DNA from 3 places in the Streptomyces sp. NPDC058773 genome. Region 3 is predicted to be linked to each of the others. Evidence: riboswitches for the same ligand, from Rfam matches in the RefSeq annotation. Region 3 holds a riboswitch; each other region holds the start of a gene.
What was found. Region 3 has a riboswitch for thiamine pyrophosphate ahead of thiO (glycine oxidase ThiO). Riboswitches for the same ligand answer to the same signal wherever they lie in the genome.

Region 1 (3,268 bases), on a different contig from region 3:
CCCGTAGGCGAGGGAGTTCCACAGGGCGTCGAGGGGGGCGACGGCGAAGGTGCTGTCGGCGCGCGCGGCGGAGCGCAGCGAGGCGTAGAAGACCGTTCCGTAGCCGTCCGGCCCGGCGAACGACCGCTCCACGAGCACCAGCAGCGGCACGACGAGCAGGACGGCGATGACCGCGAGCGTCCCCCACAGCAGCGCCCACTGGCCGGGGCCGCGCGGCCGGCGGGCGGTGCGCGCCGCGTCCACCAGCCGCAGTGCGGACTCCCGGCGGCGCACGGTCCAGGCGTGCAGCGCCAGTACGCCCAGCACCGCGCCGAACTGGACCAGGGTGAGTACGGCGGCCGTCGGCAGATCCAGGTAGTCCGCGGTCTGCCGGTAGATCTCCACCTCCAGCGTCGAGAAGGTGGGGCCGCCGAGGATCTGCACCACCCCGAAGGAGGTGAAGGTGAACAGAAAGACCATCAGGGCGGCGGCCGCGACGGCCGGGCCCAGCGCGGGCAGCGTCACCCGCCGCCAGGCCTCGAACCGCCCGGCTCCCAGCACCCGCGCCGCCTCTTCCTGCCGCGGGTCGAGCTGCCCCCAGAGCCCGCCGACGGTCCGTACGACGACGGCGTAGTTGAAGAAGACATGTGCCAGCAGGATCGCCCACACCGAGGTGTCCAGCCGCACGCCCCACAGGTCGTCCAGCAGCCCGCCCCGCCCGAGGAGGGCGAGGAAGGCCGAGCCGACCACCACGGTGGGCAGCACGAACGGCACCGCCACGACCGCCCGCAGCAGCTGTTTGCCGGGGAAGTCGAAGCGCGCGAAGACATAGGCGCCGGGCACCGCGATCAGCAGCGTCAGCCCGGTGGAGGCCGCCGCCTGCCAGACGGTGAACCACAGCACCTGGGCGACATCCGGGTCGCTCAGCACGGCTCCGAACCGGCCGAGCTGCCACTGCCCGCCGTCCTTGAGCCCGCGTCCGACGATCGCCAGCACGGGATAGGCGAAGAACAGCGCGAAGAAGGCGCACGGCACCGCCATCAGGCCGAGCCGCACCGCCGTCCCCCGCGCGGGCCTGCCCCGCCGGGCCCCCGTGACCTCCGCGGGCGTTACTTCAGAACGAGCGAGGTCCACTGCTTGATCCACTGTTCACGGTTCTTGGTGATCGCCCCGGGCGCCAGCGTGTTGGGCTGGTCGATCGTCGTGCCGTACTTGGTGAACAGCTCGGGCACCTCGGCATCCTTGCGAGCCGGGTTGACGAACATCTGCAGCGGCACGTCCTCCTGGAACTGCTTGCTCAGCAGGAAGTCCAGCAGCGCCTTGCCGCCCTTCTCGTTCTTCGCACCCTTGAGCAGACCGCCGAACTCGATCTGCCGGAAGCAGGTGCCGGCCGCGACACCGGTCGGTGCCTCCTTGGGCGCGGGCTTCTTGCCGAGCACCTCGGCGGGCGGGCTGGAGGCGTAGGAGACCACCAGCGGCTTGTCGCCCTTGCCCTTGCCGGCCGCGGAGCCGGAGAAGCGGTCGTTGTAGGCCTGCTCCCAGCCGTCGACGACCTCGACGCCGTTGGCCTTGAGCTTCTTCCAGTAGCTCTGCCAGCCCTTCTCGCCGTACTTCGCGACGGTGGCGAGCTGGAAGGCGAGGCCCGGGGAGGAGGTGGCGGCGTTCTCCGTGACCAGCAGCCCCTTGTAGCGGGGTTCGAGGAGATCGTCGAAGGTCTTCGGCGGCGCGGTCTTGTGCCGGTCGAAGTAGCCGCGGTCGTAGTTGACGCAGATGTCGCCGTAGTCGAGCGGCGTCACCCGGTGCTCGCCCTTGTCGAGCTGCAGCTCCGCGGGGACCTTGTCCAGCCCCTTGGCCTCGTACGGGCTGAAGAGGCCCTCGTCCAGACCGCGTGAGAGCAGGGTGTTGTCGATGCCGAAGAGCACGTCGCCCTGGGGGTTGCCCTTGGACAGCACGGCCTGGTTCACGGCCTTGCCGGCGTCCCCGCCCCGCAGGGTCTTCACCTTGTAGCCGCTCTCCTTCTCGAAGGCGGCGAGGACGGACTTCGAGACCTGGAACGAGTCATGGCTGACGAGCGTGACGGTCTTGGCATCCGCGCCCGCGCCACCCTGGCCACCGCACGCGGCGAGCGCGGTCATGCCGACCGCGGCGGCGACGGCGGTCGCGGCGATCCTTCTGGTGGTGCTCACTGATTTCCTCCTGGCTGGCCAGGAAGAGACGCGGCCCTGCCCCGGGTCCGCGGCTCCGTCGTACGTGGACGTACCGGAAGCGGCCCGGGGCAGGGCGCAACAGCATGAGTGACGACCGAACTTCCTACCCGGAATGACCCGGGCGAGGTTCAAGGGTCTGCGGGCACCGTGTGACGACGACGCTTCCGCACTCTCAGCGCTGTGGCGCTCCCCTGTCGGAATGTGTATGTGTTCGACCACACCGTACCAGCGGGGCGGTCAGCGCTCCGAGGCCGCGAGCTGCCCGCAGGCGCCGTCGATCTCCTGGCCGCGGGTGTCGCGGACGGTCACCGGCACCCCGTGCGCCTCGATGGCCCGGACGAACGCCCGCTCGTCCTCGGGGCGCGAGGCGGTCCACTTCGAGCCGGGCGTCGGGTTCAGCGGAATGAGGTTCACATGGACCCGCTTGCCCTTCAGCAGCCGGCCCAGCAGGTCACCGCGCCACGCCTGGTCGTTGATGTCCCGGATCAGCGCGTACTCGATGGAGATCCGGCGGCCTGACTTCTCGGCGTACTCCCACGCCGCGTCCAGCACCTCCCGCACCTTCCAGCGCGTGTTGACGGGTACCAGGGTGTCCCGCAGCTCGTCGTCCGGCGCGTGCAGGGAGACCGCCAGCCGGCACTTGAAGCCCTCGTCCGCGAACCGCAGCATCGCCGGCACCAGGCCGACCGTGGAGACGGTGATCCCCCGCTGCGACAGGCCCAACCCGTCCGGCTCGGGGTCGGTCAGCCGCCGGATCGCGCCGACCACCCGCTTGTAGTTGGCCAGCGGCTCGCCCATCCCCATGAAGACGATGTTCGACAGCCGCGCGGGACCGCCCGGCACCTCGCCGTCGCGCAGCGCACGCATCCCGTCGACGATCTGGTGCACGATCTCGGCGGTCGAGAGGTTGCGGTCCAGCCCGGCCTGGCCGGTGGCGCAGAACGGGCAGTTCATCCCGCAACCGGCCTGCGAGGAGATGCACATCGTGACCCGGTCCGGGTAGCGCATCAGCACCGACTCGACGAGCGTCCCGTCGTGCAGCTTCCACAGCGTCTTGCGCGTGGTGTCGTCATCGCACGAGA
Region 2 (3,268 bases), on a different contig from region 3:
ATGATGATCCCCGCCAGCAGCAGACCGCGGATCTCGATGTCGGGGTACAGACCGTGCACCAGCCCGGTGGTGTCATCCGTATTGCCGGTCAGCAGTGCCCAGCCGATGAACACCGATCCGAGCAGCCCGATCAGCAGCAGTGACGCGAGGGTGCCGAGCACGGCCACGGAGGTACGGGCCGTCAGCCCGTGGCACAGGTAGAGCGCGATCAGCATGATCGCGCTGCCGCCGACCACCGCCACCACCAGCGGATTGGAGCCCTGGAGGATCGCCGGGAGGATGAACAGCGTCAGGACCACAAAGCTGGCCGCCAGCGCCACCAGTGCGAGCACACCCCGCAGCCGGCCGACGATCACCACCGCGAAGGCAAAGATCGCTGCCAGCAGCCACATCGGGAGCGTCCGGTCCACATCGCTGACCGAGTACTGCAGGTCCTTCGGCGCCTTGGGGGAGTACGTCACCACCACCTCCTGACCGGTGGTGTAGTGGCGCAGCGCGTCCGGGGTCACCACCGTCCGGAAGGTGCGCCCCTTGTTCTCCCCGGTGGTGACTTCGATCGTTGCCTGCTGGCAGTGCTTGCCCGTCTCCGCTCCCCCGGTCGGCGGCTGCCCCGTCGGCGACGGTGGCTGAGGCTGCTGTTCGGCATGGACGTCCGCGCAGTTCACCTCCGCCACTTTGATCACTCGGGCCGTCTCCGTGGGCTGGTCGAAGCCGACCCCGGACGGTTTGTGGGGCGGTGCACCGCCCGGCCAGAGCACGACCAGACCGACCGCTACCGCGGCCGCGAACGGGATCAGCACCGCCGCGATGACCTTGCGCAGATGCCGGGAGACGGGCGCGGCAGGGCCATGGCCGTGCCCATGGGAGTGCGGGGCGGAATGGTGGTGGGTCTCGTAAGGCGACACCGCCCGATCATCGCAAGAACTCCAGGGGCCCACTGTTCACCGCGCCACAACGGCCGCTACCGTGGTGGCACCTTTGCAATCGCGGGAGCTCGGAGCACCGGGCTGAGAGGGCGCTGACCTTCGTCCCCGCGGCGTTTCACGTGAAACGCCGACGGACGGAAGCCGCTGCGTCGACCGCCGAACCTGGTACCGGGTAATGCCGGCGTAGGGAGTTGGGTCTCATGACTCTGCAGGATGCACGCACGCCCGAAAACGGTGCGAACGACGGCGAAAAGCCGCAGATCGGCTGGCACAAGGGCTATGTCTCCGGAGCGCGCCCGGACCTTCGGGTGCCGGTCCGGCGGGTGCACCTCACCAACGGCAAGGACGTGACGCTCTACGACACGTCAGGGCCGTACACCGATCCCAATATCGAAACCGATGTCCGCCGCGGTCTGGCACCGCTGCGGGAGAACTGGATCATCGGCCGCGGCGACACCGAGGAATACGCGGGCCGTCCCATGCGGCCGGAGGACGACGGCCTCAAGCACACCTCACCGCGCGGCGGACTGAAGAACCTCGACGCGGTCTTCCCGGGCCGACCCCGCCAGCCGCGGCGCGGCCGCACGGGCACCCCGGTCACCCAGCTCGCCTACGCCCAGCGCGGCGAGATCACCGCGGAGATGGAGTACGTCGCCCTCCGCGAGAAGGTGTCGCCCGAGTTCGTCCGCGACGAGATCGCGGCCGGCCGCGCGGTGCTGCCCGCCAACATCAACCACCCGGAGATCGAGCCGATGATCATCGGCAAGAACTTCCTGGTGAAGGTGAACGCCAACATCGGTAATTCCGCGGTCACCTCCTCCATCGAGGAGGAGGTGGAGAAGATGACCTGGGCGACCCGCTGGGGCGCCGACACCGTCATGGACCTCTCCACCGGCCGCAACATCCACACCACACGCGAGTGGGTGCTGCGCAACTCCCCCGTCCCCATCGGCACCGTCCCCCTCTACCAGGCGCTGGAGAAGGTCGACGGCAAGGCCGAGGAGCTGACCTGGGAGATCTACAAGGACACCGTCATCGAGCAGGCCGAACAGGGCGTCGACTACATGACGGTGCACGCCGGTGTGCTGCTCCGCTATGTGCCTCTCACGGCCCGCCGCAAGACCGGCATCGTCTCCCGCGGTGGTTCGATCATGGCGGCCTGGTGCCTGGCGCACCACCAGGAGTCGTTCCTCTACACGCACTTCGAGGAGCTCTGCGAGATCCTCGCCTCCTACGACGTGACCTACTCACTCGGTGACGGTCTGCGTCCCGGCTCGATCGCGGACGCCAACGACGAGGCGCAGTTCGCGGAGCTGAAGACGCTCGGCGAGCTGAACACCATCGCCAAGCGGCACGGCGTACAGACCATGATCGAGGGCCCCGGGCATGTCCCGATGCACAAGATCAAGGAGAACATCGACCTCCAGCAGGAGATCTGCGAAGAGGCGCCGTTCTACACGCTCGGCCCGCTGACCACCGACATCGCGCCCGCCTACGACCACATCACCTCCGGTATCGGCGCGGCGATGATCGCCTGGTGGGGCACCGCGATGCTCTGCTACGTCACGCCCAAGGAGCACCTGGGCCTGCCGGACCGCGACGACGTCAAGACCGGCGTGATCACTTACAAGATCGCGGCCCATGCGGCGGACCTGGCCAAGGGGCACCCGGGCGCCCAGGAGTGGGACGACGCGCTCTCCGACGCCCGTTTCGAGTTCCGCTGGGAGGACCAGTTCAACCTGGCCCTCGACCCGGACACGGCGCGTGCCTTCCACGACGCGACGCTGCCCGCCGAACCGGCGAAGACGGCCCACTTCTGCTCGATGTGCGGCCCGAAGTTCTGCTCGATGAAGATCAGTCAGGACATCCGCCGCGAGCACGGTGGCGACCTGGCCCTCGACCCCGAGGCCGGAATGGCCGAGAAGTCGAAGGAGTTCGCCGCGGCGGGCAACCGCGTCTATCTGCCGATCGCGGACTAGCCGGCCCGTCCGGACCCCCACGGCGAAGGCCCCTGCCCGATGGGCGGGGGCCTCCCCGTTGGCGGAGCCGGCGGCGGCACCCCTAATCCGCCTGGTGATCCGGTCCGCCGTAATCCGGGCTGGTGAAGTCCGGGCTGGAGTAGCGCGGGCGGGCGCCCGAGGAGCCGCTGTCGGGGCTGGAGAACTCGGGGCGGGTGTAGCCGAGGGTGGGAATCCGGCTCTCCGGGGACGTGGTGCGGCGCGGGACGTAACGGTCCGGGACGTCGTCCGGGGTGGCGGCGGGGTCGCTGAGGGCCGCACGGAGAAAGGGCAGCAGGCCGCGCTCCAGGAGGGCGCGGCGCCAGTCCTCACGGGCCCGGTCCA
Region 3 (3,268 bases):
ACCCGGATCTTGTGGCGCTCCAGTACGGACAGCACCGAGCCCTGCACGGTCGGGTCCAGCCGCCGCATGGCGACCGTCGTCAGCTCCGTACCGGAGGCGAGCAGCGCCCGCTCCATGACGTCGAGGCTGGGCGCACCGCCGGTCCCCATGATCAGACGGGACGCGAAGGCGGTGCCGGCGAGGGTGAACGGATCGTCGGTCATGTCTGCGGATCAGCCTCCCTGGACCGCGGTGAGCACCTCGACGCGGTCGCCGTCGCCGAGCGGGGTGGTGGGCCACTGGGTGCGTGGCACCACGGTTTCGTTGACCGCCGCGGCCACCCCGGCGGGCGCCCGGGACAGTGTCGCGACGAGCCGGTCGAGGGTGAGTCCGCCGGGGATCTCCCGGGTCTCGCCGTTGACGGAGACGGACACGGTGGACGCGCTCATGCGCCGGCCTCGCTTCGTTCGGCGGGGGCGCCGTCGCCACCCGCGCGCCTGTTGACGGTGCGCTGACTGCGCCGGCTCATACGGGCTGCTCCTCGCGGGTGCGGGTGCGCTCCGGCGCCGGGGTGGCGGGGGAGAAGCGCGCGGGGGAGAAGGGGCGGGCCTCTTCGGGAAGGCTCCCGGTGGTCAGCACCTCGGCCATCGCGTCACCGGTGACCGGGGTCAGCAGCACCCCGTTGCGGTAGTGGCCGGTGGCCAGGTGGAGGCCGGGCAGCGCGGTGGGCCCCAGGATCGGGGCGTTGTCGGGGGAGGTGGGGCGCAGCCCGGCGCAGGTCTCGGCCAGCGGCAGTTCGGTGATGCCGGGGACCAGCTCATGCGCGTCCCGCAGCAGCTCGTAGACCCCGCCCGCGGTCACGGTGGTGTCCCAGCCCAGCTCCTCGCTGGTGGCGCCGACGACCAGTTCGCCGTTCTCCCGCGGCACCAGGTAGAGCGGCCCGCCGCGGACGACGGCCCGTACGGTGCGCGAGAGGAAGGCGGGGCTGCCGGCGGGCATCTCGGGCAGCCGCAACCGCAGCACCTGGCCCTTGACCGGCCGGACCGGCGGCAGCACCGCGTCGGGGACCCCGTCGAGCCGGCCGCTGTGGCTGCCCGCGGCCAGCACGACCTGGCCCGCCGACAGCCGGGTGCCGTCGGTGAGTTCGGCGCCCGTGGCCCGCCCGCCGTCGACCGTCAGCCGCACCGCCGCGCTCCGGTGGAACGCCACCCCGGCGCGCTCACAGGCGGTCAGCAGGGCGCTCACCAGCCGCCGCGGATCGACCTGGTGATCGCCGTCCACCCGCAGCCCGCCGCGCACCCCGGGTGCCAGCATCGGCTCCAGGCGCCGGCACTCGCGCCCGCTGAGCCACTGCGAGTCCAGCCCCGAGCGGGTCTGCAGCGCGTGCAGTTCGCGCAGATGGGCGCGGTCGTCGGCGTCCAGCGCGACGGCCAGCGTGCCGCACCGCCGGTAGCCGATCCGCTGCCCGGAGGCCTCCTCCAGCTCCTCCGTGAAGCGGGGGTAGCGCCGTGCCGAGGCGAGATTGAGGCCCAGCAGGGTCTGCTCGCCGTAGTGGAGCTCGCTGACCGCGGCCAGCATCCCGGCCGCGACCCGGGCCGCGCCGCCGCCGGGCGCGGGATCGGCCAGCGCGACGGCCAGCCCGCGGCCGGCCGCCCGCCAGGCGGTGACCAGGCCGATGATGCCGCCCCCGAGGACGAGCACATCGGGGCGCAAAGCCGCCGGTCCGTTCGGTGTGGCAGGTGGATGCATGATCTTTCAGCCCCTCCCTTCGCCGGCATGACCCGGATCAGGTTCGTACGGTCGGAGGCCGGCCAGCCTCCCTCTCAGCCCGGTCCGTCCGGGCTCCCGCGAGTGCGTGTAACCGTCACCCTAGTACGGTGCCGCGAAGGCCCGTAAGGCACCGTCCCCCGCTCCCCGGGGGCCCGTATTCCGGTCCGGGCGGCAGTGACGGTGTGTCAGAGATCTCCTTGCGCGCTGCTGCGGGCGGCGTCGCGGACCGTCCTAGAGTGATCGGGTGAGTGAGCAGAGCAAGTCCTCCCAGGCCCCTGACCACACGCCGCGCGTCGTGATCGTCGGCGCCGGAATCGCGGGTGTGCAGACCGCGGTCGCCCTGCGCGAACAGGGCTGGCGCGGCGCGATCACGCTCCTCGGCGACGAGCCCCACCAGCCCTACGACCGCCCGCCGCTGTCCAAGGCGGTCCTGCTGGGCAAGGCCGAGGGCGCCGCCTTCGACGTCGACTTCGCCGGGCTCGGCATCGACCTCCACCTCGGCCGCCCGGTCACCGGCCTGGTGCCGGACGCCCACCTCGTCGAGACCGCCGAAGGGCCGCTCTCCTACGACTACGCGGTCATCGCCACCGGTGCCGACCCGATCGTGCTGCCCGGCAGTGAGGGCATGCCCGGCGTCCATCTGCTGCGCACTCTCGACGACGCCGAACGGCTGCGCCCGGTGCTCGCCGCCCAGCACGAGATCGTGGTCGTCGGGGCCGGCTGGATCGGCGCCGAGTTCGCGACCGCGGCACGCGAGGCGGGCTGCGCGGTCACCGTCGTCGAGGCCGCCGACCGCCCGCTGGCGGGTGCGCTGCCCGCCGAGGTCGCCGCCCACATGTCCGGCTGGTACACGGACGCCGGGGCCGAGCTGCGCACCGGCGCCCGGGTCGCGTCCGTCACCGCGGGCGCGGTCACTCTGGAAGACGGCACCACGCTCCCCGCCGACGCCGTGGTCATCGGGATCGGCGCCCGGCCCGCCACCGCCTGGCTGGCCGGCTCCGGCATCGAGGTCTCACCGGAGGACAGCTCCGTCCTCACCGACGACCGGCTGCACACCTCCGCGCCCGATGTCTACGCGGTCGGCGACTGCGCCTCCTTCCCGTCGGCCCGCTACGCCACCCGCCTGCTGGTCCACCACTGGGACAACGCCCTCCAGGGCCCCCGTACGGTCGCCGAGAACATCGCCCGTGGTGACGCCGAAGGGCTGGTCTACGACCCCGTCCCGTATTTCTGGTCCGAGCAGTTCGGCCGCTTCGTGCAGTACGCGGGCCACCACGGCAACGCCGACGAGCTGGTCTGGCGCGGCGACCCGGCCGGGGCCGCCTGGTCGGTGATCTGGCTGCGGGACGGAAGACTCGTCGCGCTGCTGGCCGTGGGACGGCCGCGGGACCTCGCCCAGGGGCGCAAGCTGATCGAGCGGGGCGTCGTACTGGACCGGGAGCGGGCCGCGAACGCCTCCGTACCGCTGAAGGCCGCCGCCGTGTAGCGGGCGCCGCGCCGCCGGTTGCCGGGCGGCCGC

Region 1: it holds a riboswitch for thiamine pyrophosphate, as region 3 does, so the genes downstream of both, ACFW5B_RS10305 (thiamine ABC transporter substrate binding subunit) here and thiO (glycine oxidase ThiO) in region 3, are expected to answer to the same signal.
Region 2: it holds a riboswitch for thiamine pyrophosphate, as region 3 does, so the genes downstream of both, thiC (phosphomethylpyrimidine synthase ThiC) here and thiO (glycine oxidase ThiO) in region 3, are expected to answer to the same signal.

The regions. Positions count from the first base shown of each region.
Region 1 is NZ_JBHYPE010000008.1:177,704-180,971, reverse strand. Features, by position in the region: gene ACFW5B_RS10310 (ABC transporter permease) at 1-1,113, opposite strand, end outside; gene ACFW5B_RS10305 (thiamine ABC transporter substrate binding subunit) at 1,089-2,165, opposite strand; TPP riboswitch at 2,269-2,389, opposite strand; gene rlmN (23S rRNA (adenine(2503)-C(2))-methyltransferase RlmN) at 2,424-3,268, opposite strand, start outside.
Region 2 is NZ_JBHYPE010000001.1:163,342-166,609, forward strand. Features, by position in the region: gene ACFW5B_RS00755 (YibE/F family protein) at 1-905, opposite strand, end outside; TPP riboswitch at 977-1,133, shown strand; gene thiC (phosphomethylpyrimidine synthase ThiC) at 1,127-2,905, shown strand; gene ACFW5B_RS00765 (hypothetical protein) at 2,988-3,268, opposite strand, start outside.
Region 3 is NZ_JBHYPE010000089.1:894-4,161, forward strand. Features, by position in the region: gene ACFW5B_RS34970 (thiazole synthase) at 1-203, opposite strand, end outside; gene thiS (sulfur carrier protein ThiS) at 213-428, opposite strand; gene thiO (glycine oxidase ThiO) at 505-1,728, opposite strand; TPP riboswitch at 1,726-1,838, opposite strand; gene ACFW5B_RS34985 (NAD(P)/FAD-dependent oxidoreductase) at 1,994-3,235, shown strand.